DNA from 2 places in the Aliamphritea ceti genome. Region 2 is predicted to be linked to the other one. Evidence: predicted binding sites of a transcription regulator. Region 2 holds the regulator's gene; the other holds the start of a gene.

Evidence for each region. Region 2 encodes FliA, which starts transcription of late flagellar genes. Its sites were predicted from a motif close to CTAAAGTTNNNNNNNNNNCNGCCGATA; they were not measured.
Region 1: a site for FliA is predicted at 5,122-5,148, ahead of OCU49_RS17405 (flagellinolysin). Genes of this name have one in related genera too.

The regions. Positions count from the first base shown of each region.
Region 1 is NZ_AP025282.1:3,796,832-3,814,798, forward strand. Features, by position in the region: gene OCU49_RS17395 (LutB/LldF family L-lactate oxidation iron-sulfur protein) at 1-1,036, shown strand, start outside; gene OCU49_RS17400 (LutC/YkgG family protein) at 1,033-1,710, shown strand; gene OCU49_RS17405 (flagellinolysin) at 1,850-5,080, opposite strand; gene OCU49_RS17410 (hypothetical protein) at 5,367-6,062, opposite strand; gene OCU49_RS17415 (adenosylcobalamin-dependent ribonucleoside-diphosphate reductase) at 6,127-8,277, opposite strand; gene OCU49_RS17420 (TSCPD domain-containing protein) at 8,436-9,239, opposite strand; gene OCU49_RS17425 (adenosylcobalamin-dependent ribonucleoside-diphosphate reductase) at 9,271-11,421, opposite strand; gene OCU49_RS17430 (hypothetical protein) at 11,689-11,976, opposite strand; gene OCU49_RS17435 (LysR family transcriptional regulator) at 12,203-13,090, opposite strand; gene speB (agmatinase) at 13,208-14,155, opposite strand; gene OCU49_RS17445 (MFS transporter) at 14,237-15,406, opposite strand; gene rho (transcription termination factor Rho) at 15,796-16,755, shown strand; gene OCU49_RS17455 (universal stress protein) at 16,989-17,402, shown strand; gene OCU49_RS17460 (aminomethyl transferase family protein) at 17,490-17,967, opposite strand, start outside.
Region 2 is NZ_AP025282.1:4,517,521-4,532,296, forward strand. Features, by position in the region: gene OCU49_RS20430 (hypothetical protein) at 1-759, opposite strand, end outside; gene OCU49_RS20435 (ParA family protein) at 762-1,529, opposite strand; gene OCU49_RS20440 (flagellar motor protein MotB) at 1,529-2,503, opposite strand; gene OCU49_RS20445 (flagellar motor protein) at 2,521-3,261, opposite strand; gene OCU49_RS20450 (protein-glutamate methylesterase/protein-glutamine glutaminase) at 3,261-4,427, opposite strand; gene OCU49_RS20455 (chemotaxis protein CheA) at 4,489-6,627, opposite strand; gene OCU49_RS20460 (protein phosphatase CheZ) at 6,640-7,443, opposite strand; gene cheY (chemotaxis response regulator CheY) at 7,454-7,837, opposite strand; gene OCU49_RS20470 (RNA polymerase sigma factor FliA) at 7,911-8,621, opposite strand; gene OCU49_RS20475 (MinD/ParA family protein) at 8,640-9,464, opposite strand; gene flhF (flagellar biosynthesis GTPase FlhF) at 9,489-11,024, opposite strand; gene flhA (flagellar biosynthesis protein FlhA) at 11,078-13,186, opposite strand; gene flhB (flagellar biosynthesis protein FlhB) at 13,369-14,511, opposite strand; gene fliR (flagellar biosynthetic protein FliR) at 14,512-14,776, opposite strand, start outside.

The DNA.
Region 1 (17,967 bases), 720 kb from region 2:
CGAATACATTTTACAGCTGCGCGGCGATCACCCAAGTCATATCATCGCACCGGCCATTCACCTAAATCTGGAAGATGTTTCTGAAGCCTTCCACCAGCATCATAACAAACCGAAATCTGATGATCCGGTTACCCTGATGCAGGAAGCCCGGGATGCATTACGGGAAAAGTTTGTCGTTGCTGATGTCGGAATTACCGGCGCAAATTTCTGTGTCGCAGAAACTGGCTCAACCATTATTGTCACCAACGAAGGTAATGGTGACCTGACCCAAACCTTGCCAAAAACCCATATCGTCATCACCTCTATCGAAAAAGTGGTGCCAACACTGGAAGACATGACGTTGTTCCTGCGTTTGCTGGCCCGTTCAGCAACCGGGCAGGAGTTTACTGTTTATAACACGCTGTCATCGGGCCCGCGCCGCGAAGGTGATCAGGATGGTCCTGAAAACTTCCACGTAGTACTGGTAGATAACGGCCGCAGTGAAATGGTCGGCAGCCAGTTCCAGGATATGCTTCGCTGTATTCGTTGCTCAGCCTGCATGAACCATTGTCCGGTGTATGGTGCTGTTGGTGGCCACAGCTACGGCTGGGTGTACCCAGGCCCGATGGGCTCAGTACTGACACCGAAAATGATCGGCATTGAAAAAGGCGCAGCCCTGCCAAACGCCTCAACTTTTTGCGGAAAGTGCGAGTCCGTCTGCCCGGTACGTATTCCGTTACCTAAGCTAATGCGTCACTGGCGGGAAGATGAATTCAGTAAACACCTGACACCTAAGGCAGCCCGTTACGGCCTTAGCAGCTGGGCCTTTTTAGCAAAACGCCCAACGCTTTATCGTCAGTTCACCAAGCTTTCAAGCTGGGGGCTGAAGCTATTAGCCAACAGCAGCTTTGGCGGCGACAAAGGCAAGCTGGAGAAAATCCCGCTGGCAGGTGGCTGGACCGATTTCAGGGACATGCCAGCTCCTCAGGGTGAAACCTTTATGCAGCAGTGGAAACAACGCCAGGCCGCCAACCAGACTGACGGAGAATCCTCATGAGCCGTGCTGAAATTTTTGCCAATATCCACCGTGGCCTTGGCCGTGAAATACCAACAGATGAGCAGCGTCAAACCGTACAGAACCGGCTCAAAGCAAAGGCTGACAACATTATTCCGGCCCGTGCACAATTACCTCAGCCACAGCAGATAGAACTGTTTAAAAGCATGGCGACAGAAGCCGCCGCTGAACTAATTGAGTTGGACACACTGGAACAATTGCCTGCCGCTTGCGATGACTGGCTGAAAACACAGAATCTTAACGAATTTATCTGTGCCAGCGACCCACAACTGGAAGCTCTGGACTGGACAGTTATCAGCGCAGCCCGACAGCAGAGAGTGGCACAGGTCGGCGATATGGCCGCTCTGACCACCAGCTTTGCAGGCATTGCTGAAACCGGCACGCTAATGCTGTACTCACGGCCGGAGAGCCCGACAACGCTTAACTTCTTGCCAGATAATCATCTGGTGGTATTACACGAGAAAGATATTCTCGGCGTATATGAAGAAGCCTGGAAGAAGCTGCGCAACCATTGCCAGACTGATGACGGATTACTGAAGCTACCCCGCACGGTAAATATGATTACCGGTCCTTCGCGCAGCGCAGATATTGAACAAACACTACTGATGGGCGCCCATGGCCCTAAGCAACTGGTGATCTTTATCATTAAAGGTTAAGCAGCGCTTCACAATACTAACGATATTGTCAGTAACTGTATTCAGCAGGTTTGATGATCTTTTGCTGAAGCTAGCAAACACCCGCCAGTCCCCCGGCGGGTTGTTTTTCTAATAAGAAATACTTAAGAATACAAAATGGTTATTGTAATAAACTGAGTATTTGTTGAGGCGCAGCATTCGCCTGGGCTAGCATAGCAGTTCCTGCCTGTTGAAGAATCTGAGCACGGCTTAAATTAGCAGATTCTGAAGCGAAATCTGCATCTAAAATACGCGACCGTGCCGTACTGGCATTTTCAGAAACGTTGGACAGATTAGAAATAGTAAATTCAAGCCTATTTATAACCGCACCTATTTCAGAGCGGGTCTCACCAATACTGATAATTGCGTTATCAATCACACCAATTGCTTTCTGAGCACCAGCAGCGGTGGTAATCGACTGGCCTGCTAAAGAACTTCCCGAACCACTGCCAGAGAGTGAATTCATATCCGCTAAGCCTGTAGCAGTTTTACCATTATCAGTCACATCGACACTGATAGAATTGCCGCTGGCTGATGCCAGCTTTATTCTTGCTTCAAGTATAAATACTTCATCGCCCAGCAACTTATCACCATCATTATCAAACAGGTTTTCTCCACCATTAACGCCAAAACTGATCCCCAAAGCCTCCAGGGTTTGCAATCCATTTGTATTACCAAGCGAAATCCGTACTGCCGTATTACCCGTAAGCTGTAGCTCACCATTATCATCCAGCTTAGCCGTTACACCGGTGTTGCCACTGGCAGCATTGAGTTCTGTCACTATTGTTTGCGCATCGCTTAAATCACTTAACGCGACTTCTTCGCCCCGAATTTTAATTGAGCCATTTCCTGCAGCACCGCTGTTCACAAATCCCAGCTCAGTGACTAAAGCGCCACCGACACTGTCGCCAAGATTCATAACTGATTCTGAAAACACGTGTAGCTTGCCTTCATCACTAACATAGGCACTGGCACTGTGTGCAAATGTGTAACTGTTAATCGTTGCAGCAATGTCTGCAGCTGTATCATTGGCATTAATCAACATACCCACGCCATTGATACCAAAGACACCATTGTTCACAATACTGATACCACCAGCCGCGGTTGTATATGCGGTGGTTGAATCATTACTTATCCGGAAAGACTCATCGGCAACAATACTTGCAATAACACCCGTCTCACTGGTCGCAGCATTAATGGCATCGATTTTACCCATAAGACCGCCAGTCGATTCTACTTTAGCGATTTCAATATCATTGATAATCAAATCACCCTTAGCTAAGGCAGTCTGTTGCTCTGTTGAATTAAGACCTTCTGAAACAACCTCACCCTGTTTAGCTATCTCGCGAAACCCAAAGTTCTCAAGATCTAAATCTGATCCGCTGGCAGTTTTGGTAACGGTTACAGCACCGCCATCATCTGCTGATAAAACAAGTTGGGCATCCGCAGTAAAATAAGTCCCTGAATATTGATCCGGCACAATCAGGTTAAAATCCTGCGCAGGCTGGTTCGCCACATTTGCAAATACACTGCTCGAACTTAATGAAGCATTACCATAATCAGAGCCACCAATTGAGCCGGTATCCGCATCAACCAGATTCAATGTAGAACTAGCAAAAGGCCCCGCGCCGGTTGAGTACTCAAAACCATTCGCTCGAAAATACGTTTCAAAAGCTGCAAGATCGGTAAACTGAGTTTTACCTGCAGCATTCAGATCCTGAATAGCCTGATCTAAAGTATCACCTGTTTCCAACTCATCGAATAAAAGCTTAATACCATCAGTGTCATTGGCATAAATATCATCTTGCAACATTTTCGCAGCAAGGTATGCAACAGAATAGCCACCTGGATCAGTAGGTGAACCACTGGCCTTTGTCGCATCAAACAACGTTTCAAATTCAGCTTCAGTATCTATATAACTGTTTTCCTGAACCACCCTTTCGTCAGCACCATGAATCAGCTCAGCAACCCCCTCAGTGAACCATCCAGGCAAAGCAGCGCCGCCGGTAATACGTACGCCCCCACCCACATCAGTTAAATCCATGGTCACAGCCATAACTGCGTGCACCATTTCGTGGGCAATAACTCGCTCCAGGCTGGCATTTCCACTGCCACCATCCGGCAATGTGATACCAACATAGTCAGCTAAATCAATATTTAAAGATAAGTCTAATGCCTCACCTGTCGCCGGGTTAACCATAGTCCAGCTAACCGACGCTACCTGACCAAACTGCGCATCAGTAAACAGATTCAAAGTTATATCTTCACCCGAACCTTTAATTCCAAAAAACTGTTCGATTCTATCTTCAGCTTCACTGACCCAATAGCTATTCAGACCTTCAACTATATTGGCAATATCCTGATTGCTGATACTCGTCGTATTAAAGCCACTGGCAGTTCCAGAAGTTGAATCCTGAATTAAAATGGTCGATACAGAATCGCTGTTAATAGCCAACTTTCCGTCATCTACCGTGGCCTGTAACTTACCTGACGTTTGCAGATTAATTTTTTCAGCAAGCTCATCCAAGGTATTTGTAGACGAAACGGTATACGTGCTGGCACTGCCATCCAGCCCAAACACTTTCAAAGTAACACTATCAGAAGCGATTAGAACTCCATTACCGACAGATGTCGCTGTAACACCCATTACAGTACTGGCACTAACACCGTCGATATCGTCATTAATTCGTTCTAACAGGGTGTTTAAACTATCACCCGCGTTGATGTTCCCGATATTCTGACCATTAATAGCAATCGCATGGCCCAGATCAGTCGCTAATTTACCGGTATTACTATCAATATTGATTTCAGCACCGGTAAGCCCAGCAGCACCACTACTCAACCCCAATGTTTTAGAATCCATTGACTGAAGCTGAAAAGAAATTGTCTGATCTGAATCGGAACCGACCTGTAGAGCTACATCAGACTGAGAGCCATCAAGAATTGTCTGGCCATTAAAACTGGTTGTTTCTGCGATTCGGTCCAACTCTTTGGATAACTGTTGAAATTCCGCATTGATCGCCCCACGGTCACCACTTGAATAGGTACCTGAAGCAGACTGTACCGATAATTCCCGCATCCGTTGAAGTATATTCGTGCTCTGATCCAGTGCGCCTTCCGCTACCTGTAACATTGAAACACCATCATTGGCATTTCGCACAGCCTGATTCACACCACGAATCTGAGATGTCATACGGTTGGAAATAGCCAGTCCTGCAGCGTCGTCTTTAGCGCTGTTAATGCGCTTTCCAGATGACAATCGCTCCATAGCATTGCTCAAGCTACCGGCGTTATCTGCCAGTTGCCTGCGTGCATTCATGGAAGCAATATTGCTGTTAAGAACTAATGCCATTAAATCTGCGAACCTACATTAAAGAGTATATCCTTAATTGTTTTCGGCATTAAAACCTATAACTTGATGATTTAATTTGTAACAAACATCAAAGAATTAAAAACATTTTTAATGTGGTGTGCGTTAAGAAACGTATCCAACAAAAGCGTTTCCAGGCAAGTGTCGAGCGTACTCATCCCTGAGTCTTCAAAATACATCCTGTACACGCCTGACTTCATACTCACTTTGTATTCTGTGAGCAATTACACTCACTATTCTTGTTTTCGAAAATCACTCTGAGTGAACTCTAAACGGCCTGTTTATTCTCCCCTTCTTCGGAGTTATGTTCTGAAGATGTTTCACGACGAGTATCGACCACCTTTTCACCTGCTCCATTTCTATTCACTGATAACTGGCTTGTTGAAGATTCCGCTGTATGTAATGTCTGAACAGTTGCAGTCGCGTTCTTTTGCTCATACTCAACATCTGGCAAACCAATTTTTTTAAAGTGCGCGAAAATCGCTTCGCCGATCTCAGACGCCAGCGTCGGGGTAAAGCGACCGCCTTGCTTAAGATGGTTATTACGCTGATCGAAAAGACCATAGAGCTCCCGCAGGCGTTCACCTAACGGCGCTGGCTTATCAAATACACCGGAAATAATCTGATTCAGTGAGGTTATCCACATGAAGTGATCCATATTGCGGGTATTCACAAAGATCTCCCAGGGATAATGCATTTCAGCATCACTGCCCGGGTTAAGTATCAGATCATTAACGGTGACATACAGCGGATGTTCCGACCGGGGTGTTATGACTCTGTATGTTGAGCCCGACAGGGTTTCAGGCCGGTCAAATCCAGCACTCGCTAACGCCATAATGTCAGGGAATTCCTGCAGGTGTTTAAGTACTTTGAAAGCGACAATCGGCGCATCAATGACAGCGATCTCTGAAGTGTGAGCTGACGTGTTTTGTGCCTGAACAGGCTGAGTAGTTTTAACAGACATATCCATGTTTCCTTTGTTCCTGGTAAGAGGTGATTAACTCTGAATTTGCAAAGTAAATCGCGACTTATAAACGGCCGTAATAGCCTTCTTTGAGGGCATCAAACAGATTGGCCGCAGTATGCAGTTCTCCGTCATATTCAACCTTTGCATCACCGGCAAGCTCCACTTCCCGGCCATCCGACAACGTGAACTGGTAGCGGGTATTTTTCAGGTCGTCTTCCTTTACTAATACGCCCTGAAAAGCTTCCGGATTGAAGCGGAATGTCGTGCAGCCTTTCAGGCCACGACGGTAAGCATAAAGATAAATATCCTTGAATTTGGCGTAAGGATAATCGGTGGGAACGTTCGCTGTTTTAGAGATAGCAGCATCCAGCCAAAGCTGTGCCGCTGCCTGTATATCCACATGCTGCTTTGGATGAATATCATCCGCACTGATGAAGTAATCAGGTAAGTCGTTATCAGCTGAATCAGCATTTATCAGCTGTCGGTAAGCCAGTAACTCGTATGAGAAAACCTCTATTTTTTCCTTACTCTTCTTACCTTCACGCTGAATGTTACGGCTGTACTGATGGGCAAAACTTGGTTCAATACCATTACTGACATTGTTACCAAATGACAGTGCAATAGTGCCTGTCGGTGCGACCGAGCTATGGTGTGTAAAACGACTGCCGAACTCCGTCAGTTGCTCCACCAACTCAGGCTCTTCAGCTGCTATTTTTTGCATATAGTGACTGTAACGGGCATGCAGAATCCGTCCCGGCAACTGGTCACCTGGCTGATGTCCGTCCCGGCGCATTTCAGGACGTTTACACAACATGGCCTCCGTCACCGTAAACATTTGCTCCATGATAGGCGCAGGTCCCTTTTCTTTAGCCAGATCCAGCCCTACCTGCCAACCGGTCAGCGCTAAACGCTTAGTGACGGCCTCAGTAAACGCCACTGATTGTTCATCGCCGTAGCTCATCCGTAACATAGTGACTGCAGAACCCAGCCCCATGTACCCCATACCATGGCGGCGCTTATGCTCAATTTCGTGCTGCTGCTCCGGCAAAGGCAGGCCGTGCAGTTCCACTACGTTGTCCAACATACGGGTAAATACGGCGACTACTTCGGTGAAGCTTTGCCAGTCAAAACTTGCTCTGGCCGTAAACGGGTTACGTACAAAATGTGTCAGGTTTACTGAGCCCAGTAGACTGCTGCCAAAAGGCGGCAATGGCTGTTCGCCACAGGAATTAGTCGAACGGATATTTTCGCAGAACCAGTTGTTGTTCTGATCATTCACCTGATCAATCAGAATAAAACCCGGCTCAGCATATTCATACGTGGACTGCATGATCACATCCCACAATTCACGGGCAGGCAAACGCTCAGTAATCTTACAGGCGACTAAGCCCTCTTCATTTGACACATAATCTTGCTGCAGCGGCCATTCCCGCCAGATAACCTGATCAGAATCACTCAGATCCAGTTGTTGCTTTGCCTGCTCCTGGCGGCTCAATGGAAAAGCCAGCGGCCATTCGCTGCCACGCTGTACCGCATCCATAAACTCATCGGTAATCAGCAGAGAAAGGTTAAATTGTCGCAGGCGCCCGTCTTCGCGCTTGGCTTTAATAAACGCCAACACGTCTGGATGGCCCACATCAAACGTCGCCATTTGCGCGCCGCGCTGGCCACCCGATGAGGACACCGCAAAACAGGTCTTATCAAACACATCCATAAACGCCAGCGGACCGCCCGTCAGCGCGCCGGCACCCGCTACAAAGCTGCCATTGGGACGCAGTGTTGAGAACTCATAACCTATGCCGCAACCGGCTTTTAAGGTCAGGCCAGCCTGTTGATTCCGCCCCAGAATATCCATCATGCAATCGCCGATTGAACCGGATACCGTACAATTAACCGTCGAGGTGGCTTTTTTGGCCTGCTGGGCACCGGCATTCGCCAGTATTCTGCCAGCGGGGATCGCACCGTTTCGTAACGCCCAGAGAAAACGGCTATACCAGAAAGCCTGAGCATCACTGCCTGACTCAACCTCTGCAAGTGCCTGCGCAACCCGGACGAAAGTATCGTCCATTGTCTGATCCAGCACTTTACCTTCAGCATTACGCAACCGGTACTTAGTGTCCCAGATATCAATTGAAGCTGGTTGAAAGTCAACCAAAGAAGAAGATGAAGAGAAAGAAGAGAGCCCGTCAACAGGCTTCGTAAATGTATTCATGTGCTAACACTCCATATCAGTATGAAAAAGCGCTACAACAGCTGTCGTAACGCTTAAATACTAGCAGTGCCGCAATGTAATCCTCGTGTTACAGACGCGTATGGCCCACTCTGTTTCCACAACCCAGATTGGTGGGTCAATTCTCGTCAAAATGTTACTTAACCGCACTTACTCTCTGCACAATTCAGGCAGGTGTAACAACCATCCATGAGAATAGCGGCCTTAACATGGCAGGCAGTACACAACTGAGCGCCGGCAGGAAAGCTACCTGATTCATCTTTATCTGCTTCGAGAGTACTGGCTTCAACCTTAGTTTCACTAGCTATGCTCTGCTTCTGATCACGCTGTTCATACTCAGCCCGTTTGGCCGCCAGTAGTTGACGCTGATTTTCATCCAACTGATCATTTTCAAGTAAACCAATAGCCTGCAGATGGTCTTCAATGGCATAGCCTATTTCTGCAACAAGTGACGGCATGTAACGCCCTCCCTTTTTGAAATAACCACCTTTGGGATCAAATACAGCCTTAAGCTCTTCCACCATAAAGGTGACGTCTCCGCCTTTACGAAAGACCGCAGAAAGAACCCGGGTAAGCGCCACCACCCACATAAAGTGATCCATGTTTTTCGAATTTATAAAAACTTCATAAGGATGGCGTTGTTCAAATTCCGTTCCCTGATTCAACAATACATCGTTAATGGTGATATACAGCGCATGGGGCGACACTGGCGTTTTGATTTTGTAAGTAGAGCCCAGCAAACGCTCAGGCCTGTCCAGGTTCTCGTGTACCCGCTCCATTGCCAGTTCATTAACGGGTACTGTTGATGAAACTTCAGATCCCGACTCTTCAGATAAAGCATCCGCGGTATCTTTACATTCTTCTTTAACAACTTCGCAGGCAATAATTTTTCGGTTAATAGAGGCTGATACAGACGCCTGACCGGAAGACATAAGTTGTGACATTTTAATAACTCCAAAGTATTCAGATCAGTAATTACAAACGGCCGTAATAGCCTTCTTTAAGTGCATCAAACAGGTTCGCAGCAGTATGTGTTTCACCGTCATATTCCACAGTTTCATTACCTGCTAGTTCGACGCTGCTACCGTCATCTAATGTAAAACGATAACGGGTGTTAGCCAGATCCTGCTCTTTCACCAACACCCCCTGAAACGCCTCCGGATTAAAGCGAAAAGTCGTGCAGCCTTTTAGCCCCTGTTCCCAGGCATAGTGATAAATGTGCTTAAACTTCTCGTAGGGGTAATCAGTGGGTACATTCGCCGTTTTGGAAATAGACGAATCAATCCATTTCTGTGCGGCAGCCTGAACATCTACATGCTGTTGCGGATGAATATCATCAGCGCAAATAAAGTAATCCGGCAGCTGTTGTTCAGGTGCAGAACTGAAGGGCATAGCCTGAGGGTTAATTAGCTGTCGGTACGCCAGTAATTCATAAGAAAAAACATCTACTTTTTCCTTGGTTTTACGGCCTGCACGAATAATATTCCGGCTATAGTGATGGGCAAAACTCGGCTCAATTCCGTTGCTGACATTATTCCCCAGCGACAACGCAATTGTGCCTGTGGGAGCAATCGAACTGTGATGTGTAAAGCGGCAACCATAACGCGCCAGTTGCTCAACCAATTCAGGCTCTTCACTGGCAATCTTCTGCATGTAATGGCTATAACGGGCATGTAACACTCTGCCCGGTAACTCATCTCCTGCCTGATAGCCATCGACTTCCATTTCAGGACGTTTACGCAACATTTCCGCAGTCACAGTGAAGACTTCATCCAGTATAGGTGCAGCGCCCTTTTCACGGGCCAGCCCTAAACCTGTTTGCCAGCCAATAATCGCCATTACTTTGCTAACTTCTTCGGTGAATGCCAGCGATTCCGGATCACCGTATTTATGCCCAAGCATAGTTATGGCCGAGCCTAACCCCAGATAGCCCATACCATGACGGCGCTTGCTCCATATTTCCTTTCTTTGCTGTTCCAGCGGCAGGCCATTTATCTCTACCACGTTGTCCAGCATCCGGGTAAATACGGCCACTGTTTCTCTAAAACCTGACCAGTCAAAGTGTGCGTATGCAGAAAATGGCTGGCGAATAAAACGGGTCAGATTAACCGACCCCAGCAAGCAACTACCATAAGGCGGTAACGGTTGTTCGCCACAGGGATTCGTCGAACGAATCGTTTCGCAGAACCAGTTATTGTTCTGTTCATTCACTTTATCGATCAGGATAAATCCCGGTTCAGCAAAATCATAAGTGGCATTCATAATCGAATTCCACAGGCCTTTCGCCTTAACCCACTTACTTACCTTACAGGCCACCAGCCCTGAGTCGTTAACCACATAACCATCCTGCAAGGGCCATTCCCGCCAGATGACTTGCCGACTATCATTCAAGTTCAAAGGCTCTCGCTGCTGAGTCTTCAGGCTAACCGGAAATGCCAGCGGCCATTCAGCATCGGCATCGACCGCTTGCATGAAGGCATCGGTAATCAGCAGAGAAAGGTTAAACTGCCGCAGGCGACCGTCTTCACGCTTAGCTTTAATGAACGCCAGCACATCCGGATGACCAATATCAAAAGTCGCCATCTGAGCACCACGACGACCACCCGCAGAAGACACGGTGAAACACATCTTGTCGAACACATCCATGAATGAAAGCGGGCCTGATGTATAGGCCCCTGCGCCAGACACGTAGTCCCCGGCCGGACGTAACGTCGAAAACTCATAGCCAATGCCGCAGCCCGCTTTCAGTGTTAAACCCGCTTCGTGATTACGGCCAAGAATGTCATCCATAGAATCGGCAATGCTGCCGGACACCGTACAGTTTATGGTAGAAGTTGCAGGTTTATGCTGCTGAGCACCAGCATTTGCGATAACCCGCCCGGCAGGCACGGCACCATTACGCAAGGCTTGCAGAAACTTCTCATACCAGTACGCCTGTAACTCATCTCCCTGTTCAACCGCAGCCAGCGCCCTGGCAACCCGCTGCAGCGTGTCATCAATATCTGTATCGACTACCTCACCCTGTCTCGATCGCAACCGGTACTTACTGTCCCAGATATCTCGGGAAGCCTCTTGTAAGGTTAATTGAGCCAGCTCCGTATCGCATTCAGATTGCAGGGTGTTCATGCACAGTTACTCCATCCAGTAGTAATTCACAAAGAATAACCAGACGCACAACAAGCACATCTAGTGCATGGATAGTAATTTACATACCAGATATAGTTGCTTGATATAAATCAAGCGACACATAAGAGAGATCAAAACAGGCGCATAGATAAGTAGGAATTAAAAAGAAATATGAAGAATAAACACGGAATAAGGAAGAGTAACACGGTGCTGAAAGTGACAATAATGACCTGCTTAGCTAACAGACCAAACACTTAAAGCCCCGTTTTATTTATCTTCAGAAAGACCGGAAATACTTAAGTCAGGCAGATCAGCCTTTCCAATAATAATCATTACAATACCGCAGGTAGAAAAGAAAAATGTAGATGCTAGATAGCTGGCCGTAATCACATCTTCCATGCCAAGCGTTTGTGATTCCAGATAGGTCATCACCAAACAAAATAACGCTATGATCTGACAGAAAATACCTGCAGCCATAGATGTTTTTTGTAACAAACCTTTTTTCTTTAAGGGCCGGATACTTTCAGCGCAACTCTTAACAGCGCCGTTATTCACAGATTCGTTTTTACCAGATGAGTGTTTCATGGGGCACAGCTCTCAGACAAGTCAGAGCTAAGATACTAGCACCTCAGGCATAGGCATTTTTGCAAATACACGCGTTAGTTGATCTGAGTCGCTTAAAGCATTTATATCGCGGGCCAGAACTTTCAGTATTACCCAACTTCCTCAAAGCTCTCACCCAAATACAAGCATGTAGTAAACGGCAAACTGAAAAATGCGTTCAAGTATGTTCTGACGACAGCAACTCAAGAAACTCACGAACTAATGGCTGCTCACTAGTATTCGTTTTGCATAGCCCGTAAATAGAAGACATCAGATATAGCTCATCAATAGCCAGTTTTTTGAATTGATTTTTATCTACCCAATACTGAGCATAATGCTCGGGAAGCAAACCAATATATTCTCCACTTAACGTCAGCAAAGATACACTGTCTAAGTGGTTGCAAATATTAATATTATGGAAATATCCAAGTATTGGATTGGACTTTTCATGCGTACAGGTTGCTAAGCCTAATTCTTTTACATCCTCTAATGAGACTAAGCCGTTTTTATATGCACCATGATTGATCGCAGAAATATACGGAAATGAGCGTTCTTTATATAAAAGTGTTGATTCCAGACCTGATATTCTTCTGGATATATAGCTAATACCAATATCTATTTCGTTGTTAATTAATTTCAGAATAATCTCATCTGCTGAACAAGTCACAACTTTAAAATTAACGTTAGCCTGTTTAGATTTAAAGCTGCGCATAGCATCATGAACATGGCACCCAGAATCCTGAGCAATATTATCAATCACACCCAAAGTAATCGATGAAGCAGATCTGTGTTTTAAATTATTAATGTCTATTGAATGCTGATCAATTGATTTCAATAGCCTCAACGCAGACTGATAATACTCTTCGCCTTCAGGAGTTAATTCAAACCCTCCCCGTCCCCGGTTACACAGCCTTACACTTAACCTGGCTTCCAATGAAGAAATATATTTGCTGATCGATGAACAATTGAGATCCAACATTGCTTCAGCATTGGTGAATCCCTGGCAATCAACGACCGTAACAAACACTTTGAGGTATTTAAGATCAATATCATGAAATGCAATCATATCAATGCCTGCCCGATTCAATAATGTCTGATAGATACCCTGATTATATGATAAAAAAAGTGGAGGATTACCCTCCACAAAGTCTGACAAAACTTTACTTACCGCATAGCTACTTACCTAAACGACATCCTTTCTATCCACAGACTTCAGACACAGATATTCGAGTGCTATTTGCGCTGCAGCAAAAGACGTTATATTCCCTACATCATAGGTAGGTGAAACTTCAACAACGTCCATACCTATAAAATTAATGCCTGTCAGGCCGCGTAAGATGCCCAGAACCTGATCCGATGATAACCCTCCCATAACAGGTGTTCCGGTACCCGGTGCAAACGCAGGATCTAAACAATCAATATCGAACGTTAGATACGCTTTATTACTACGTACTACATTTTTAATTTCACTGACAGTGGCTGAAATACCGTGTTCATGCACCCACGGCGAAGACAACACAACAAACTTATCCTTTTTATAATATTCAGTTCTTATACCTATCTGCACTGACCTTTCAGGATCAACCAAGCCTTCCTGAACAGCGTGAAAAAACATCGACCCATGATCATAAGTATTACCATGTGGATCCGTATCAGTATGTGCATCAAAATGAATCAGCGATAAAGGCCCGTGCACCTTTGCCAGCTCACGCAGTACAGGCAGAGTGATAAAATGATCACCTCCCAGACACAGAGTTTCAGCACCTGATTTAACTATATCTGCCACATCTTTCTGCGTTTTCTCGACCAGATCTGCCGGATTACCATATTCAAAATTCACATCGCCATAATCAACAATGGCAAGCCTGTTAAATGGATTAAACTCCCAATGAAACTGTTTATTCCACCAGGCCATATCTGCACTGATCTGACGAATAGAAGCCGGACCAAAACGTGCACCCGGACGGAAACTCGTAGCTAGGTCACAGGGAACACCTAAAACAGCAATATCCACACCTGTCAGGTCACGGGTATATCGGCGGCGCATAAAGGTTGGTAAACCCGCAAAAAGCAACTCCTGGCTCGATCCGTATAATGCTTTTAATTCCGGAGAATTATTCAACTCTGTCATTTTCACATCTCACTTTTATATCTTTTCAAATGGCTGCCGAGCGTTATTAACACCGCTGAAAAACAGCAGCCGGTATCGGTATCAGCTGCCAGAAACAGGACTGTTAAGAGTGGTCGTTTGCTGCGAATGCCTGAGTAGCGGCAGAACAAGAAGAAAACCTGCTATCATAAAACCAGTCGATACCGTAGCAAGAATGCCGTAGCCATTTTCACCTACCAGGTTTGCAGCAATGAAAGGCCCAAAAGCTAAACCGGCACCTATCGCAGCATTGGCCATAGCAAGCGTTCGACCTGAAGCATCAACAGCGGCGCAAGCACCCATAAGATAAGGCAGTAAGAAACTCCAAAGACCAAAGAAAAGACAGCAAGCTGCTGCGTAAGTAGCGAACGCTACCTGATCGATAGTGAATAAATAGAAAGACAAAATACAACCGGCCGTGCCAATAATTACAGGTATGCTTCGCCCACAACGAGAACCCATTTTTGCTGCTAATCCACCACCCAGAAGACCAGCGACAGACATTGCAGAAAAACTGATTCCGATATCTTCAGGGCTCAGGCCTGCCTGATTCCCAATTCTTTCTAAGTAAGTGTAAATAGCCATTAAACCTATATATACAAGGAATATGGCAACTACTCCTGATGCAGCTTTTTTAAATACTGCCGGGTCAACTTTACTGATATTACGATTTTGAGACAAAGCCTGTTCTGGTATGAAACTGAATAGCAGTCCACCCAGTAATAACAGCCCGGTTAAAACCAGAAAACCGCCATTTACACTGATATCCCAAAAATACTGGAAGCCCACCAGTCCAAATCCAGCCTGAAAAACCAGCCACCAGCCATAAGCAGAATCCGGATCACGCATCTGACCAATAACCGCAAAAGTCACCGCCGTTAGAACACCACCTCCCAGACCTGAGACAAACCGAACCGCCAGAAGCGTATCGTAGTCCGATATGTTTCCAGAAAGAGCATTCGCGGCAACCATCAGCGCGATACAGGCAAGACTTAATTTACGCCAGTTCACTTTATGGATGAAAAAGAATGATGACAGGGTTCCAATGGTATATCCCAACATATCGGAAGTCGCGACAAAGCCAGCCTGCTGATCCGTCATCCCCAGATGCTCAACCATCCCACCAACAAGCATTGGTAAAAAAATGATTACAAGCGCTGGTAAAGTACACAGATAAACATTAGCGAAAACGGACGGCCATCCATTTATGTCATAAGATTTCGAGTTATTCATAAGTCATAGTTCCACTTCTTATTTTTATTAACGAAAAGCATAGAACTATTACTTTCTTACACTTCAAGCCTTCTTAAAATATTCAATATTTAAACCTCTCTTTCATTAAAAGAAAGTAATCTGGAGTGGGCTTACAAAACTGATAAATCGGACACTGAAAACGCTTACTGAATAGTCTGTTCTGAATAACCTATGCTGAAGAACCTTTTTCAATAACCTGGCCATTCCATTGTTGAATGTTCAACAAACAACTAAGATGCCTGACTGAATACCCTAAAGTCAGTCATGCTGAGAACACTGCAAAGCTGATGCGATAACGTATAAGTAAGCATTCTTCCAGAATTTACAATCAACGCACTCTTCACTCCCCAGAGCGATATACCAATATCATGACGCGAAAAATACTATCGCTGAAAGGCAAAAGAAAGACTCCGTCCAAACCTGTAGAAGAAACGACCGAAGAGGTCTTTGATAAAGACCCTGTAAAGCGTTTCATGAATGGCGTTGCTGTCCATCCGTCGCCAGGTATCCGCCTGGAGTCAGGCTCGGAGCACTTCGCCGCTCGCGCAATGGATTTAATCACCCCGATTGGAATGGGTCAGCGAGGCTTAATTGTTGCCCCCCCAGGTTCTGGCAAAACAACTCTTTTGAAACATGTCTGCCAGGCGGTAAGCGAAGCTTACCCTGACATAAAGCTTTATGCGTTGCTCATTGATGAGCGACCGGAAGAAGTCACTGATTTTAAACGCAGTGTAAGCGCCGATGTGCACGCGTCATCCTCAGATGAAAGCTATGCTCAACACGTTCGCGTGGCCAACAATCTTCTTAACATTGCCCGTAAGCAAGCTGGCGAAGGTCATGATGTCATGATTGTTATCGACTCGCTGACACGGCTATCACGCGTCCATAATGCCGAACGCAAAAGCAGTGGCCGTACTATGTCGGGCGGCGTTGACGCCAGAGCACTGGAAATACCCCGAAAACTGTTTGGCGCAGCAAGAAAGATTGAAAACGGTGGATCACTGACAATTCTGGCAACTGTACTCGTTGATACCGGCAGCCAGATGGATCAGGTGATTTTTGAGGAGTTCAAAGGCACCGGTAACATGGAAGTCGTGTTATCACGGGAAGCGGCTGACCGGCGGGTATTCCCCGCACTGAATATTGCTAAAAGCAGCACCCGCCGTGAAGAACTGCTGCTGAACTCAAAAGATATTCAAAACATAAAAGCGTTACGCAGAGCACTGACCAACCTTAAACCGATAGAAGGTGCCAAAAAACTTATCGCGTTACTCGAAAAATACCCGACAAATGCAGAGCTATTAGAAGCATTTTCGCTCAAAGGCTGACACTTCCATCGGCAAAATGAGGTAGCGAAAATTGACGCCTATCTCATTTAGATGATTCTCATATCAGCAATTATTCCCTGCCTTTCCTTAATACATTCAGCGCCCCCTTTCCTCTGGATAAACAATAACCAGAAAAATTGATCTGCCTCAGCTCTTTAGATATCAAATCGCTGTAAGCCCCGTATTCGTTACTACAATCAAGTTATCTAATATAACGAAAGAAGGAAGCAATGATGTTTAACAAAATTTTGATTCCTCTGGATTTTACCGATTCGGATACACAGAAACGTGCTTTATCTATTGCGACTGACCTGGCCAAATCCCAAGGTGCTGAACTCCACGCGGTAAGTGTCGGTAGCAGCCTTCCCGGCGCTACCGCCCGTACAGAAGAAGAACGGATATCTCATCTCGATGATGTAGTCGCAAGCATTCATGCTACTTATGGTATTGAAGCGATTGCGCATGAAATTCATTCTGTCGATCCTGCCGCTGAAATCGATAAGCTACTTCTGCAATCGATTGATGACTTAAATATCGATCTGGTGATTATGTCTTCTCACGTACCGGGAATCATGGAATATTTCTTTTCCGCACACGCAGGATACGTCGCCTCACACGCGAAAGTATCTGTTTTTGTCGTGCGCTAAAAACTCATGGATAAACGGGGCAGCAAATACACAGCCCCGTTTAGTTACAACAACTTAGTAGAGTAAAACTTGCTGCTAAAGCAGCTATTATCCCGCATGCGTCCGCACTTTCTGCGGATCATAAAACGGCATTTCACTCACCTTCGCTTTATACTCCGTACCATCTTCAGCAACGGCCGTTAGCTCAGTACCTGGTGCAGCAACCTCCGGCGATACATGCCCCAGTGCCAGTGATTTATTCATTCGGTGTGACCAGCACGGGCTGTTTACCACACCAACCTCTGCACCGTTGAGTTTCAATACCTCACCTCCGGCCAGACTGTCGTTATGATCAATCACCAGACCAGCAGGTAATATTTTTGGTGAAAGCTCTGCTGCTAAAGCAGCTTGCTTGCCACGGAATTCACCCTTATTACGATTAACCGTAAAACCAAGCCCTACTTCCCAGGGCGTATGTTCGGTGGTCATGTCATAACCGTAAAACAGTAATCCGGCTTCAATACGGACTTTATCCAGCGCGGTGAATGAACAGGGCAAAACACCCTCAGCAGCCCCTTCGGTTAAC
Region 2 (14,776 bases):
ATGCTCATCCGGCGTCTGTTGTGTAGCAGACAACCCTTCAGCATCTTCAGCTTTAACCGATTCAATAGCATGCAAGGCAGCATCAAGCGCTTCTTCGTTATCCGGAGTAATAAGATGCTCATCGGCAACCTCTGCCAATTCCGTATCTAGACCATCAGAAACATCACTAACCGCAATATCCTCAAACGCATCATCCATTAGCTGAACAGGCTCTGATAGTTCCTGCCCAACCATATCAGGCACAACTGTATTCGTATCAGACAAATCACTTTCCGATACATCTTCTACCTGCGACTGAAGCGCCACATCAGATATTAAACCTTCAGCCTGGATATTTTCTGCAATACCAGCAGACAAATCTCTAGTGTCATCTGATGATGAAATTGAAACTTCTGAAACCTGCTCAACCTGCTCAACCTGCTCAACCTGCTCAACCTGCTCAACCTGCTCAACCTGCTCAACCTGCTCAACCTGCTCAACCTGCTCAACCTGCTCAACCTGCTCAACCTGCTCAACCTGCTCAACCTGCTCAACAGTATCAATAGCCTCAGACAGCAATGGAAGCTCATCAAGCTCCGGCTCGGCAATAACTTCAACTTCCTCAGTCGGAATATGAGGCTCTTCAGTAACTACTTGTTCGAGCTCTCCCTGCGCGACAACCTCACTCAGTTCATCTTGTGCTTCAGGGTCTGTCAGTAATGCATCCAGATATTCCTGCACCATTTGTTGCTGGTGATTGCTCCATGGGGTATCTGTCATAGTTATGGCCTCTCTCCAAGCGCACGCAATATCCGGCCATAAGCTTGCACACCGGCACTGCTGTCATCCAAAGCAGAAGGTGTTACACCCTTCGAACTGGCAACCCGGAAGCGAGCATCAACAGGTACCACAGTACTGGCCATTTGCTCGGGATAACGCTGATGTAACTCACGCAGACAATTCACGGATGATGCTATCGAACGATCGTAAAAAGTGGGAATAAGTGTGAACTCGAGCTTTCGTTTACGCGCCCGGTTAACCATATTGATCGTCCGCAACATACGGTCCAGCCCTTTCAGCGCCAGATATTCTGTCTGTACCGGAACAAGTAGATGCCTGCAAGCCGCCAGTGCGTTAATCATCAGCACACCCAACACAGGAGGGCTGTCTATCAGTACAACATCGTAGCGGTCTTTCAGTAAGCGCAAAGCTTTAGCAACCTGAAGCCCCAGACCTTCCTGCCCTACAGCTTTTCGCTCTAGTGTCGCCAGCGCTGTAGTGGCCGGCATCAGGTCAATTTGTGGATCAGTGGTCGGCACAAGAATACTGTCGACACGGTTCAGTGAAATCTGCGACTGCATAAACAAATCGTAAACACTGTGCTCCAGCTCATCCGGGTCATATTTAAAATAACTGGTCATAGAGCCATGCGGATCAAGATCCACTAACAAAACTCGCTTACCTGCATCGGCCAATAAACCAGCCAAAGCGACCGCCGTTGTCGTCTTACCAACACCGCCTTTCTGATTTGCTATTGCCAAAATCTGCATTATTGTTCTGTCTCCACCGGCGTCGTTACTGGCTGTGTAAGCCTTTCAACCTCAAGCTCATTGCGAGGTATTTTACGCCTAAAAATTACTTTACCATCATCAGTTTCAACCCGCTCCATATCAGCGGGGGCTGCCCTGTCTTCTACTAAAACTGAGCTCACAGCATCTTCACTCACCTGCTGACTGCCAAATGCCGCCACTACCCGCTGCGTTTTACGGTCTCTGGATACGACAATAACAGCACGACGGTTAATCCGCCGACCATCCTCAGTGCCGTTATCCCGCACTGGCTGATACTCTCCAAACCCTACCGCAGCCATACGGTGAGGCTCAATACCGTTCAGCTCCAAAATGCGCACAATTGATGCTGCACGGGCGGCAGATAACTCCCAATTAGAAGGGAATTCATCTGTAGAAATATACTGATCATCCGTAAAACCTTCGACATGTATCGGGTTTGGATAATCTTTCAAAATCTCTGCCACCTGAGCAAACAAAGGGTCAACACTTATGGCGGGTAGAGCACCACCTTCAGGAAATACCAGATTAGAACCCAGCTCAATTGCTACCCATAAATTATTACTTTGCACTTTCAGATGACCCGAGCGAATCAGTTTTTTAAACTGCAGCTGGGTTTTATCTGCTATTTCACCCAGAATAACGCTATTTTCTGGCTTAGGCGGTACAATTTTAACAGTTGGGCTATTGTCATTTGACTCACCACCATCAAAAATCCCAATCCCGATGGAGTCAGCCTCAGCATCCTGATTAGCCGGACCTTCAAGCTGATCCGTCTGAAATCCCGCAAACACACCTGATAACGCTGAAGCAATGTCTTTATATTTTTCTTCATTCACAGAAGAGATGGCATACATCACAACAAAAAAAGCGAACAGAATCGTAATAAAATCTGCGTAGGAAATTATCCAGCGATCAGTATGGGAATTATCATCTTCGACTCTACGACGTGGCATCTGACACCTCTTAACGGTTAGCTGAGGTAGCCTTGCAAACGCTGTTGAATAATACGCGGACTTTGCCCTTCGGCAATGTACAGTAAACCTTCAAGCATCATTTCCTGATAATGAAAACGCTGTTGAATCAATGCACGAATTTTATTAGCAACAGGTAAGAAAAACAGGTTAGCAATACCAACACCATATACCGTCGCCACAAACGCAGTCGCAATACCGGCACCCAGTTCATCAGGGCTATCAAGGTTCGACATGACATGAATAAGGCCTAATACAGCACCAATAATTCCCAATGTCGGCGCATAACCCCCCATCCCCTCGATGACTTTCGCCCCTTGAATATCCCGGTATTCACGGGTAACCAGCTCGGCCTCAAGTGATGAACGAATAACATCAACTGCACGCCCATCAACTAATAACTGCAAGCCAGACTGAATGAAAGGGTCTGATTGCTGCTCAATTTCTACTTCAAGGCCCAGCAAACCTTTACGACGGGCTGTCGCACACCAGCCTACAATCTCAGTAATACCATGCTCAAAATCAACTTTATTACGCCCAAAAGCCCAGCCAAGCAGATATATACCACGTTTAAAATCACCGCTTGGTGACTGCACCAGAGATGCTGCAAAAGTACCGCCAATAACAATCAGTGCTGCCGGAATATTAATCAGTTGTTCCAGCTCACCACCGTCTAAATAATTGCCGCCAATGACTGCTAACAGCGCCAGGATTAACCCACCAATGCTGACCAGATCCATTAACGCCCTCCCTTATTTTTTAACAGCTGCCCAATATCATTGAGCTTAAGTATGTGGTCTGCCACACCTGCATTTATAACAGCTTTTGGCATGCCAAAAATAGTACAGGTAGACTGATCCTGAGCCCAAACACTGCTACCGGCCTGTTTAAGCAACTTGGCACCTTCGGCACCATCTGCGCCCATCCCGGTAAGCACAATTCCTAAAACATGCTTACTGTGTATCTTTGCGGCAGAAGCAAAGGTCACATCAACACTCGGCTTATAGGTTACCCGCTCATCGCTCGGAAACACTTTCACCCGATCACCACGACCTGGTTCAAAAATCATCTGGCTGCCACCCGGTGCAAGATATGCATGCCCCGGCTTTAATACGTCACCATCTTCAGCTTCTTTAATATTGATCTGACAAATACCATTCAACCGTTGAGCGAAGACAGAAGTAAATGTCTTCGGCATATGCTGAACCAGTAAAATTGGATAAGGAAATCCAGCTGGAATAGAAGGTAATATATCCTGAAGTGCCGCAGGACCTCCCGTAGAAGAGCCAATCACAACAACTTTACAGGTAGGAAAGCTGACTTTATTAACAAAATCATGTCCGCCGGATGTTGTAGATGAACCAGACACTGGAACGCCTGCTGCAGGACGTGAAGTTGCTTTCGGTGGTGTTTGGCGAGCTAAACTTGCTGCACTTGTCGTGCGTGAAGAAGGTACTGAGTCAGCCCGACTACTCAGAGAAGCAGATTTACGCGGCGGATGCGAACGATGCCGGTTCCCAAGTAACAGAACCCGTTCAACTACCTGCGCCGACACATCGCTTTCTTTTTCGATCCACAGCTTAGCGTCTTTTTCCAGGTAATCAGCGGCACCAGCTTCCAGTGCCTCCAGTGTTACCCGGGCACTTCGCCGTGTGAGAGAAGATAGCATCAAGATCTGACAGGGCGCATCTTTCATTATGCCCTTAACTGCTTCAATGCCATTTAACACTGGCATCTCCACATCCATCGTAATTACATCAGGATTAAGCTGAACAGCCTGCTGAATTGCTTCACGGCCGTTTTTAGCAGTTCCTACAATTTGAATACGCCTGTCCTGGCGCAAAATCTGGCTAATGCGGTTACGAAAAAAAACAGAATCATCAACAACAAGAACCCTAACCGCCATCCATTCCTCCGGCGACAAATAAAACTGCGAGCCATGCCCTGACGGGCATGGCATAACTCACTTAAGACGCGTAATGCTTAAGCAGATTAGGGATATCGATAATCAGCGCGATACGGCCATCACCGGTTATAGTTACACCAGATAAACCAGGTGTACCGTACAGGACACTACCCAACGGCTTGATTACGACTTCTTCCTGACCAACCAGCTGATCAACAACAAACGCTACCTGAACAGTACCAACATTGGCGATAACCACGTGCCCCTGATCCGGCAACTGATCACCCTGGTGACCATCTACTAACCAACGTTTAAGATGGAATAGCGGCAGAGCACGATCACGTACAACAATTGCCTGCTGACCATCAACCACGTTAATTTGCGTCAGATCCAGACTGAAGATTTCATTCACATTCACCAATGGTAATGCAAAAGCTTGCTCTTCAAGCACGACCATCAGAGTTGGCATAATAGCCAGTGTCAGAGGTACCTGAATCTCAATACGAGTACCTTCACCGAGAGTAGAGTCGATTTCCAACTTACCATTCAGCTGAGAGATCTTCGTCTTAACTACGTCCATGCCGACACCACGGCCAGACACGTCAGAGATTTGCTCTTTAGTCGAGAAACCAGCAGCAAATATCAGGTTAAAACACTCTTGATCGCTGAGTCGGTTCGCCGCTTCAAAATCCAGCATGCCACGCTCTACAGCCAAACCACGCAGCTTATTCGGATCCATACCTGCGCCATCATCTTCAATGACCAGCAAGATATGGTCACCTTCCTGCTCTGCAGATAACAGTACACTGCCTTCACGAGGTTTTTCACGGCTAACACGTTCGTCCGGCATTTCAATACCGTGGTCAATTGAGTTTCGTACTAAGTGAATCAACGGATCTGCAAGTGCTTCAACCAGGTTTTTATCCAGATCAGTATCTTCACCACGTAACTCCAGGCGAACTTCTTTGTTCAACTGACGGGAAAGATCTCGTACCAAACGAGGGAAACGGCCAAATACTTTTTTCACCGGCTGCATGCGTGTCTTCATAACAGACATTTGCAGATCACCGGTAACCATATCCAGCGAAGCAAGTGCTTTAGTTAACTCACTGTCTTCATTATCTGCACCCAGTCGAACCAGACGGTTACGAACCAGTACCAACTCACCAACCATATTCATGATCTGATCAAGCAGGCGGGTATCAACACGAACATTAGTTTCAACATTAGCTTTTTTCGCATCTGCCGCTTTAGCCGGAGTAGCTTTTGCGGCAGGCTTAGACTCAGCCTTAGGTGCATCAACAAAAGCGCCCTGACCTTTAGACTGAAGATCATCCAGCAGATTTTCAAACTCTCGTTCAGTAATCAAATCATCCTGAGCAGTTCTGGCAGATGCCGGTGTTGTCGCCTTTACGGGCTCTGCTGCCGGAGCAGGTGCTTTCGTCGCCTGCTGCACAGCTTGGTCTAGCAGTTGATCAAACTCGGAATCAGCCATTGAACTCGTCTTAGGCGTTGCAGGATCAGCACCTGGCACACCATTCGGCCCATGCAGTTCGTCCATCAATGAATCAAATTCATCTTCTGTAATTAGATCATTTTTCGCACTGACTGCAGGCACAACACCTGGCGCACCACTGCCATGAAGATCATCCAGTAACGATTCAAACTCATCTTCAGTAATCAAATCTGACCCTGCAGACACCGGAGCTTCTTCGGCAGCAGAAATTCCTGAAACCATTTGACTGAACTGTGCACCCAAATCAGCAGCGGGCTCAGCCGCGGCAGGAGCAGGTGCGACATCCGCAATTGCCTGACCGGCAGCCAGGGCATCCAGCTTGGCGATAAGTTCAGCAGGTGCAGGTTCTGGATTCTCTCCGCCGCGAACATCTTCAAACATTGCATTTACAGTGTCGAGGGCCTGTAATACAACGTCCATCAAGGCTGCAGATACTTGTAAATCATCATTACGCAGCATGTCGAAAAGATTTTCTGCACTGTGGCAGCAGTCAACCATTGGCTCAAGCTGTAAGAAACCCGCACCACCCTTAACGGTATGGAAACCACGGAAGATTGCATTTAACAACTCCCGGTCTTTTGGATTTTGCTCGAGATCAACTAACTGCTCAGACAGAAGTTCAAGGATTTCTCCCGCTTCTACCAAAAAATCTTCCAGTATTTCCTGATCAACATTTAAAGCCATTGCCTACCCCTGTTAAAAACCTAAACTGGAAAGGAGGTCATCCACATCATCCTGGCTGGAAGCAACTTCACTCTTATCTTTTGCTGCCAATTGTGGGCCTTCAGCCATTACTTTCTTTTCTTTCGCCAATGCTTCTGCTTCGGCCGTCATTCCATCAAAACCATTCAGACGATTAACTCTGGAAGCAACTTCCATCAAATTAACCAACTGAGATTCAATATCTGTTACCAACTGAATTACACGCTTTATCAGCTGACCAGTTATATCCTGATACTCTTGCGCCAATAAAATATTCGTCAGCCGTTCTTTCAATTCAACCAGCGCATCTGAATTATCACATGCATGCTGACAGGCAAGCTTATACAGGCCTTCTAACTCTGGCTTTTCTTGCTGAACTTTATCGAACTCATCCAGTAAACGCTGGCGACGATTAAAGCCTTCTTCAAGCTCCGACACCAGAGTCAAAGAGATATCTACGCTATCGATAGTCTTATGCGCGTTACTCTCAGTGAGTTCAATAACATAAGACAAGCGATCACTTGCATCAGATATTGAAGCAATGTGCTCTTTAGAATCCTGCAACATTGCACTACTGCTGACATCATCAGAGAAACTGACAATTGCATTGTGCAAAGAACGAGTAAGAGTGCCTACTTCGTGATACAACGCTTGATGGCGCTTCTCATTCAGATCATGGATCAGCGTCATTGCTGCGCCAACATCACCATTAGCCAAATGCTCTACTAATTTGTCAGCATCCTGCTTCAGCTCAAGCTCAAAGCCACCTGCGCCTTTATTATCTTCCGTCTCAGACATAGCAGCCCACCTAGCCTAGTCGTTCAAAAATCTTATCGATTTTTTCTTTCAGCACAGCTGCAGTAAACGGCTTAATTACATAGCCATTTACACCTGCCTGAGCCGCCTCAACAATCTGATCACGCTTAGCTTCCGCTGTAACCATCAATACCGGAATATGCTTCAGATTCGGATCAGCCCGGACCGTCTTAAGCAAGTCGATACCGGTCATAATTGGCATATTCCAGTCGGTTACCAAAAACTCAATGCTACCGCTTTGCAAAATCGGCAAAGCAGTCTTGCCGTCATCGGCCTCAACTATGTTAGTAAACCCCAGATCACGGAGCAGATTTTTAATGATGCGTCTCATAGTAGAGAAGTCATCTACTACAAGTATTTTTATGTCTTTCTTCAAGACTATCCCTCCATCAGGAAAACTATCTGACTGACTGCAGTTAGCCAGCGTTGTCTTACCCACAGACTGCCAGCTATTGCCAGTCTCTTAATCGACTACGCAAGCGTAACGCTGCCTGACTATGAATCTGGCTAACTCTGGATTCACTGACACCCAGGATCTGACCAATTTCTTTTAAATTCATTTCTTCGTCGTAATACAACGACAACACTAATTTTTCTCGCTCCGGCAATCCTTCAATTGCTGTCGCAATCGCCTGAATAAAACCAAATTCTTCATGCTCTTCTTCAGGACTTAAATTCTCTGCGGCGATGTTTTCGCCAGGACCGTCTTCCTGCGGCTCAATCAGTTTTTCAAAACTGAACAACCGGCTCTCCGCGGAATCTTTTAATAATGCGTGATATTCAGTGACAGTGATATTTAATTCGGCAGCAACATCCCCATCTTGGGCATCTCTACCAGTACGGGATTCAATTGCCTGAATTGCTTCGGAAACTCGGCGCCCATTGCGGTGCACAGAACGGGGAGTCCAATCTCCCCTACGCACCTCATCAATAATTGAGCCGCGAATCCGGATGCCGGCATAAGTTTCAAAACTTGCGCCTTTAGAAGGGTCATATTTTTTGCCGGCTTCAAGCAAACCCACCATGCCTGCCTGAACTAAATCATCCAGCACAACATTTGCAGGCAAGCGCGCCAGCAAATGATGCGCGATACGTTTTACTAACGGCGCATATTGCTCAATCAGCTCTTGACCTGACTTAAACTGTAACTGGTTATACATATTCGCTCTTCTGACTTGTCAGCGTTGATTAGCCCCTTTAACCAATCGCTCAACAAAAAACTCCAGATGACCACGGGGTGATGAAGACACTCCCCACTCATCTACTTTTGCCGCCAGCAGCTTATATGCTAACGAGGCTTTGCTCTTAGGAAACGCTTTTAAAACAGCACGTTGCTGTTGAACACCCTTGCGGACCGACTCATCATAAGGGATTGATCCCAGGTATTGAAGCGTCACATCCAGAAACCTTTCCGAAACGGTTAACAGCTTACTATATATATTCCTGCCTTCCTGCTCAGAACGTACCATATTGGCAAGTACTCTAAATCGACTCACCTGATAGTCCCGATTCAACAGCTTCATGAGTGCATAAGCATCAGTTATCGATGTCGGCTCATCACAAACGACGACAACCACTTCCTGGGCAGCTTTGACGAAACTTACTACCGTATCGGAAATACCCGCTGCAGTATCGATTATCAGCACATCCAGATCATCTTCGATATCGCTAAACGAGTGAATCAGTTCAGAATGTTCATGCGCACTCAGGGTTGTCATGGCCTGCGTACCGGAAGCTGCTGGCACAATATGGACGTTTTTATCCACTTCAATCAACAGATCGCGTAAGGAACAGTCTCCCGCTAACACATCAGTAATATTTTGTGTTGCCTTAACTCCAAGCAGAACGTCAACGTTTGCCAACCCTAAATCGGCATCCATAAGCACGACCCTTCGACCTATCTCACCTAATGCAAGACTCAGGTTTACAGATACGTTCGTCTTACCAACGCCGCCCTTACCACCGGTAACAGCAACAACTTTCACGGGGTGCGGACTAGTCATTATGTCTTCCTATCTGATATCCCATCAATCAACCCACTGCCCATTTTGTGAAAGTTTATCCTGACGACGATCCTGAGCCATGCGTTGATTGCGTGATACACGCTGTGCAGTAACCACCGCACGGCTCACCAAATCACGCTTATGAGCAACTTCTAAATCGTCCGGAACCCGCTGTCCATCGGTCACATAAGTGACAGGCAAGCCGTTATCCACAATCAGTTCAATGGCCTCACCAAGATTCCCGGACTCGTCTAACTTACTGAGAATACAACCATTAAGCCCCATACGGCTGTAAGTTTCATAGGCATTTTCAATAACATGCCGCTGACTTGAGCATGAAAGCACCAATAATTTTTTCATTCGGACGCTAACACTTTGTAACATATCCAGTTGAGCTTGCGTATGCGGCTCATGCGCACTCATACCAGCAGTATCAATCAACACCAGTCGCTTATTACGTAACGACAATAAAACTTCATCCAGGCTATGATTTTCATCTACAACCCGCACTGGAATATCTAAAATCCGGCCAAAAGTTAACAACTGCTCATGTGCAGCAATACGATAAGAATCTGTGGTAACAAGCGCGACACTTGAACTGCCATGCTTCAAAACATAACGCGCTGCTAACTTGCCGATAGTCGTTGTTTTACCTACACCCGTCGGACCTACAAAAGCAATCATCCCGCCACGTTCGACAAAATCACCACCGATAACAGGAATAGAATCACTCAGCTTAGCTAAGGTATCTCGCCAACTATCATCCAGACTTGCAGTACCATCCAGCTTAATTAGCTGTCGCCGCAAGTGAGGACCTATACCAAGCTTTTCCAGGCGATTCTCTACCCGGCGCTGCAGAACACTTTCTTCCGAAGCCTCTGGCTGTGGCTTTGGCATAACGGTTGCCCGTTCAGGCGCTGATACAGCCTCTTTAGGCTGAGAAACTTGCTGTATGAGTAATGATTTAAGCGTATCGATTTCCGCCCGCATAGTCGCAACCTGAGGATCAGGTGCCGGAGCGGTATAAGACGGTTCCTGACGGGTAGCCGGCTTAGACTGAGCAACATACTCATCAATACCAGGTGCAGGCGGAGGTGTTACTGGGTCCGGAGGTACGATTGACCCAGGCTGACGTTGTTCATTACGTTCGAAGTTACGGGCTGCCTGCTGGGCTTGCCGCTGCTTAAGAGTATCAAGAATGCCATCCAGGTCTGTATCATCAACCTGTTGATTTTTTGCTTTCGCCGGCTCTTCAGTACCCGCCTGAGCAGCTGCAATTCTGGCCTGAGCTTTACGTAACTCATCTGCCAGATTACTCTGCAACTTCGGGCTAGCTTCCCGGGCGCTTTGCTGCTGAAGCTGCTGTTGTTGTTTTTCCTGGGCTTGTTTTCGCTTAAAGGCTTCCTGCGCGGCTTCATACTCGTGCTCGTGAGCGGCAACAACCTCTACCCCTCCGGCAACCCGATGATTAGACACAATAACAGCGTCAGGTCCGATTTCTTCTCGAACCCTCTGCATTGCTTGTCGCATGTCCGGCGCAAAAAAACGTTTAACCTTCATAACCGTTCCTGTATATCGGCCATCCCTTAAAAAACTTTGATACTTCAACACTATTACTGATCACGATTCTGCCCCCCAACAGTGGCAATAATCGTCACCCGTTTATTCTCTGGAATTTCCTGATAAGAAAGTACAGAAATCTGCTGTTCACCATATCTGACAAACTTGGCTAATAAAGGCCTCACTGGTGCAGCAACCAGTAACACAGCCGGCCGGCCTGCGATTTCCTGTTGCTGTGCAACATCCGCAAGCGACATTTGTAACTGCTCAGCCATACCCGGCTCAATCACGAGCCCTTCACTATTACCTTGCTGCATAGAGCCAAGTAATAACTGCTCCAATTGAGGATCAAGTGTAATGACCGGCAACTCCGGCTCCGAACCATTAATATTCTGTACAATCAATCTACACAAGGCGACCCGCACCGCTGCTGTCAAACTCATAGGATCAGCACTGCGCGGCACAGCTTCAGCCAATGCCTCCGTAATGGTACGGAAATCCTTAATAGGCACCTGCTCCATTAACAGATTCTGAAGCACTTTCAGTATGATACTGACAGACAACTTGCCAGGTACAAGATCTTCTACCAATTTTGGTGACGTTTTTGCCAAGATATCCAGTAACTGCTGGACTTCGTCATGTCCCATTAACTCATGGGAATGTGCCTGAAGCAGCTGATTCAAATGCGTAGCTACCACGGTTCCGGCATCAACAACGGTATACCCAAGCGTCTGAGCTTGTTCTTTCTGGCTCTGCTCAACCCAAACTGCATCTAATCCAAAGGCAGGGTCTTTGACTGTAATCCCCTGCAAATTACCAAAAACCTGTCCCGGGTTAATCGCCAGCTCACGGTCGGGATACACCTCAGACTCACCGACAATTACTCCCATTAAAGTAATCCGGTATGCGCCAGGCATCAGATCCAAGTTATCTCGAATATGAACAGACGGCACAAGGAAGCCTAAGTCCTGAGACAACTTTTTTCGTACACCTTTAATACGATTAAGTAACTGTCCACCCTGCAACTTATCTACCATAGGAATGAGACGATACCCCACCTCAAGGCCTATCATATCCACAGGCATTACATCATCCCAGTCCAACTCTTTCACATCTGCATCTGGCTCCGGCATTGGCGGCGCTTCAGCCTCGGCAGCCTTCGCTTGTTCTTCCGCTTCCAGGTTACGCTTATAAATAAAATAAGCACCAGCACCACCAATCAACGCCAGCGAGAGGAAAGCAAAGTGTGGCATACCGGGAATAATACCCATAATAAACAGGATTGCCGCCGCAACCGCCAACGCACGATGCGAGCCAAACAACTGCCCCAACACCTGTTGCCCCATATCATGCGAGGCATTTACCCGCGTAACCATGATCGCTGCGGCAGTAGATAACAGCAACGATGGAATCTGAGCAACCAGACCGTCACCAATAGTCAGCAATGAGTAATAACGAGCCGCCAGATCAAAGGAAAGATCATGCTGGACCATACCGATGCCCAGACCACCCAGAATATTGATGACCAGAATCAGAATACCTGCAACCGCATCACCCCGAACAAACTTACTGGCACCATCCATTGAACCGTAAAAATCAGCTTCCTGAGTAACGTCCTCACGACGGGTTTTAGCCTGCTCCTGATCAATAATGCCGGCATTTAAATCGGCATCAATTGCCATTTGCTTACCGGGCATCGCATCCAGAGTAAATCGCGCACTCACTTCTGATATACGACCAGCACCTTTGGTGACTACGACAAAGTTAATAATGACCAATATAAGGAAAACAACCAAACCAACTACATAGTTACCGCCTATTACAACCTCACCAAAGGCCTCGATAACTTTACCCGCAGCATCTCCACCTTCATGACCATACAACAACACAACTCGCGTAGAGGCTACATTCAACCCCAAACGCATGAGCGTTGCTATCAGCAAAATCGTCGGAAAAACTGCAAAATCAAGTGGCCGCATTGCATATACGCACACAAGAAGAACAACAATAGAAAGGGCAATATTGAAGGTAAACAGAACGTCCAGCAGGAATGGAGGCATTGGCAATGTCACCATTGCCAAAATTACCAGCAGCAGGAAAGGCACACCCAGGTTGCCTTTACCTATACTGCGAACATTATTATAGATAGCCGCTCTATCCACTGCCTGCCTGCTTAGTCAGAGACGCCTACACATTAAAAAAGCGTCAAAAAAACATCATTAAATATAAAACCACTCGTAGAGTGAGTAAAATACCATTAATAAGCAGCAACAAACATCAATTTTTTGACGCATCACTTCCCATACTGAGAGATAATGCAAGAAATTCGCCAACTTACCGACAGTTACTCAGTTTCATCCCGTCGTAGCTCATCAGGAATAGGCAGTTTTTCAGACAACCTCTGAGGGGCCGGCCCCTCTTTCTTATTATGTCTCTTCAGCTGATACACATAAGCAAGCACTTCAGCCACAGCTTTAAATAGCCCGCCCGGAATTTCGTCATCAATTTCAGTAGAATAATAAATTGCCCGGGCCAATGCAGGAGAAGACAAGATAGGCACATCATTCGCTTCAGCAATTTCTCGAATCTTCAACGCCAGAAAATCACCACCTTTAGCTACCATCACTGGCGCATGACCACGATCCTGGTCATATTTTAAAGCCACAGCAAAATGAGTCGGGTTGGTAATTACTACATCAGCCTCCGGAACAGCACTCATCATCTGCCGCTGTGAAATTTCGCGCTGCAACTGTCGGATTCGGCCTTTTACTTCAGGCTTACCTTCAGTATTTTTCATTTCATCCTTAACTTCCTGCATCGTCATCTTGAGCTTTTTACTGTAGTCATGGATTTGAAAAGGGACATCAATAACGGCGATCAAAATCATCGTTGAGCTCATTGCAACAAATGCCCAAAGCACTATTTCTGTTGCACCAGCCATTGCTGTGCGGATATCTTGCGCACCCAAAGCAAACAATGACTCTTTAACATTGTCGAGAATAAAGAAAGATAGCGAACCAACAACTAAGAACTTAGCCAGAGCCTTAAATAGCTCAATAAGCGCTTTCATCGAAAACATGCGCTTAATGCCCGAAAGCGGATTAATCCTGCTCCCTTTCGGCATCATAGCCTTACCACTCATGTTCCAGCCGCCTAAACCTAATGGGCCCACAAAGGCTGCAACCAACATAATAAGGAAGAACAACGCCACAGCCATCAATCCTTCTCGCAAGGAATACCCAAGATGCTGGAACATAAGATTTGGATCAAAAGCAGCCTGCCGATCAAGCGCGAAGTTATAGCTCATCATATTCATCATGACATCAGCAACTGTTTCGCCCAGCATAATAGCCGCAAAGGCAGCGGCCAAGAGAGACACTGTCGTCGCCAATTCTTTTGAGCGAGCTATATCCCCCTTCTCTTTAGCGTCCCTTAATCGTTTGGGGGTGGGTTCTTCGGTTTTCTCCTGACCACTCTCTTCAGCCATTTACAGTCCTCCTACCCCAAGTACCTGCTCTATATACTGGAATGCGAACTCGGTGAAACGATAATACTGCCCCAGAAAGCCCTCGAGACTTACCCAGGTGATGATCAACCCCATTAACATAGTAAAGGGAAAGCCAACAGCAAATATATTTAGCTGAGGGGCCGCTTTAGTCATAATGCCAAATGCAAAATTAATAACCAACAATGCAGTCACCGCAGGCAAAGACATTAATAGTGCACTGGAAAACAACCAACTACCTGAAGTG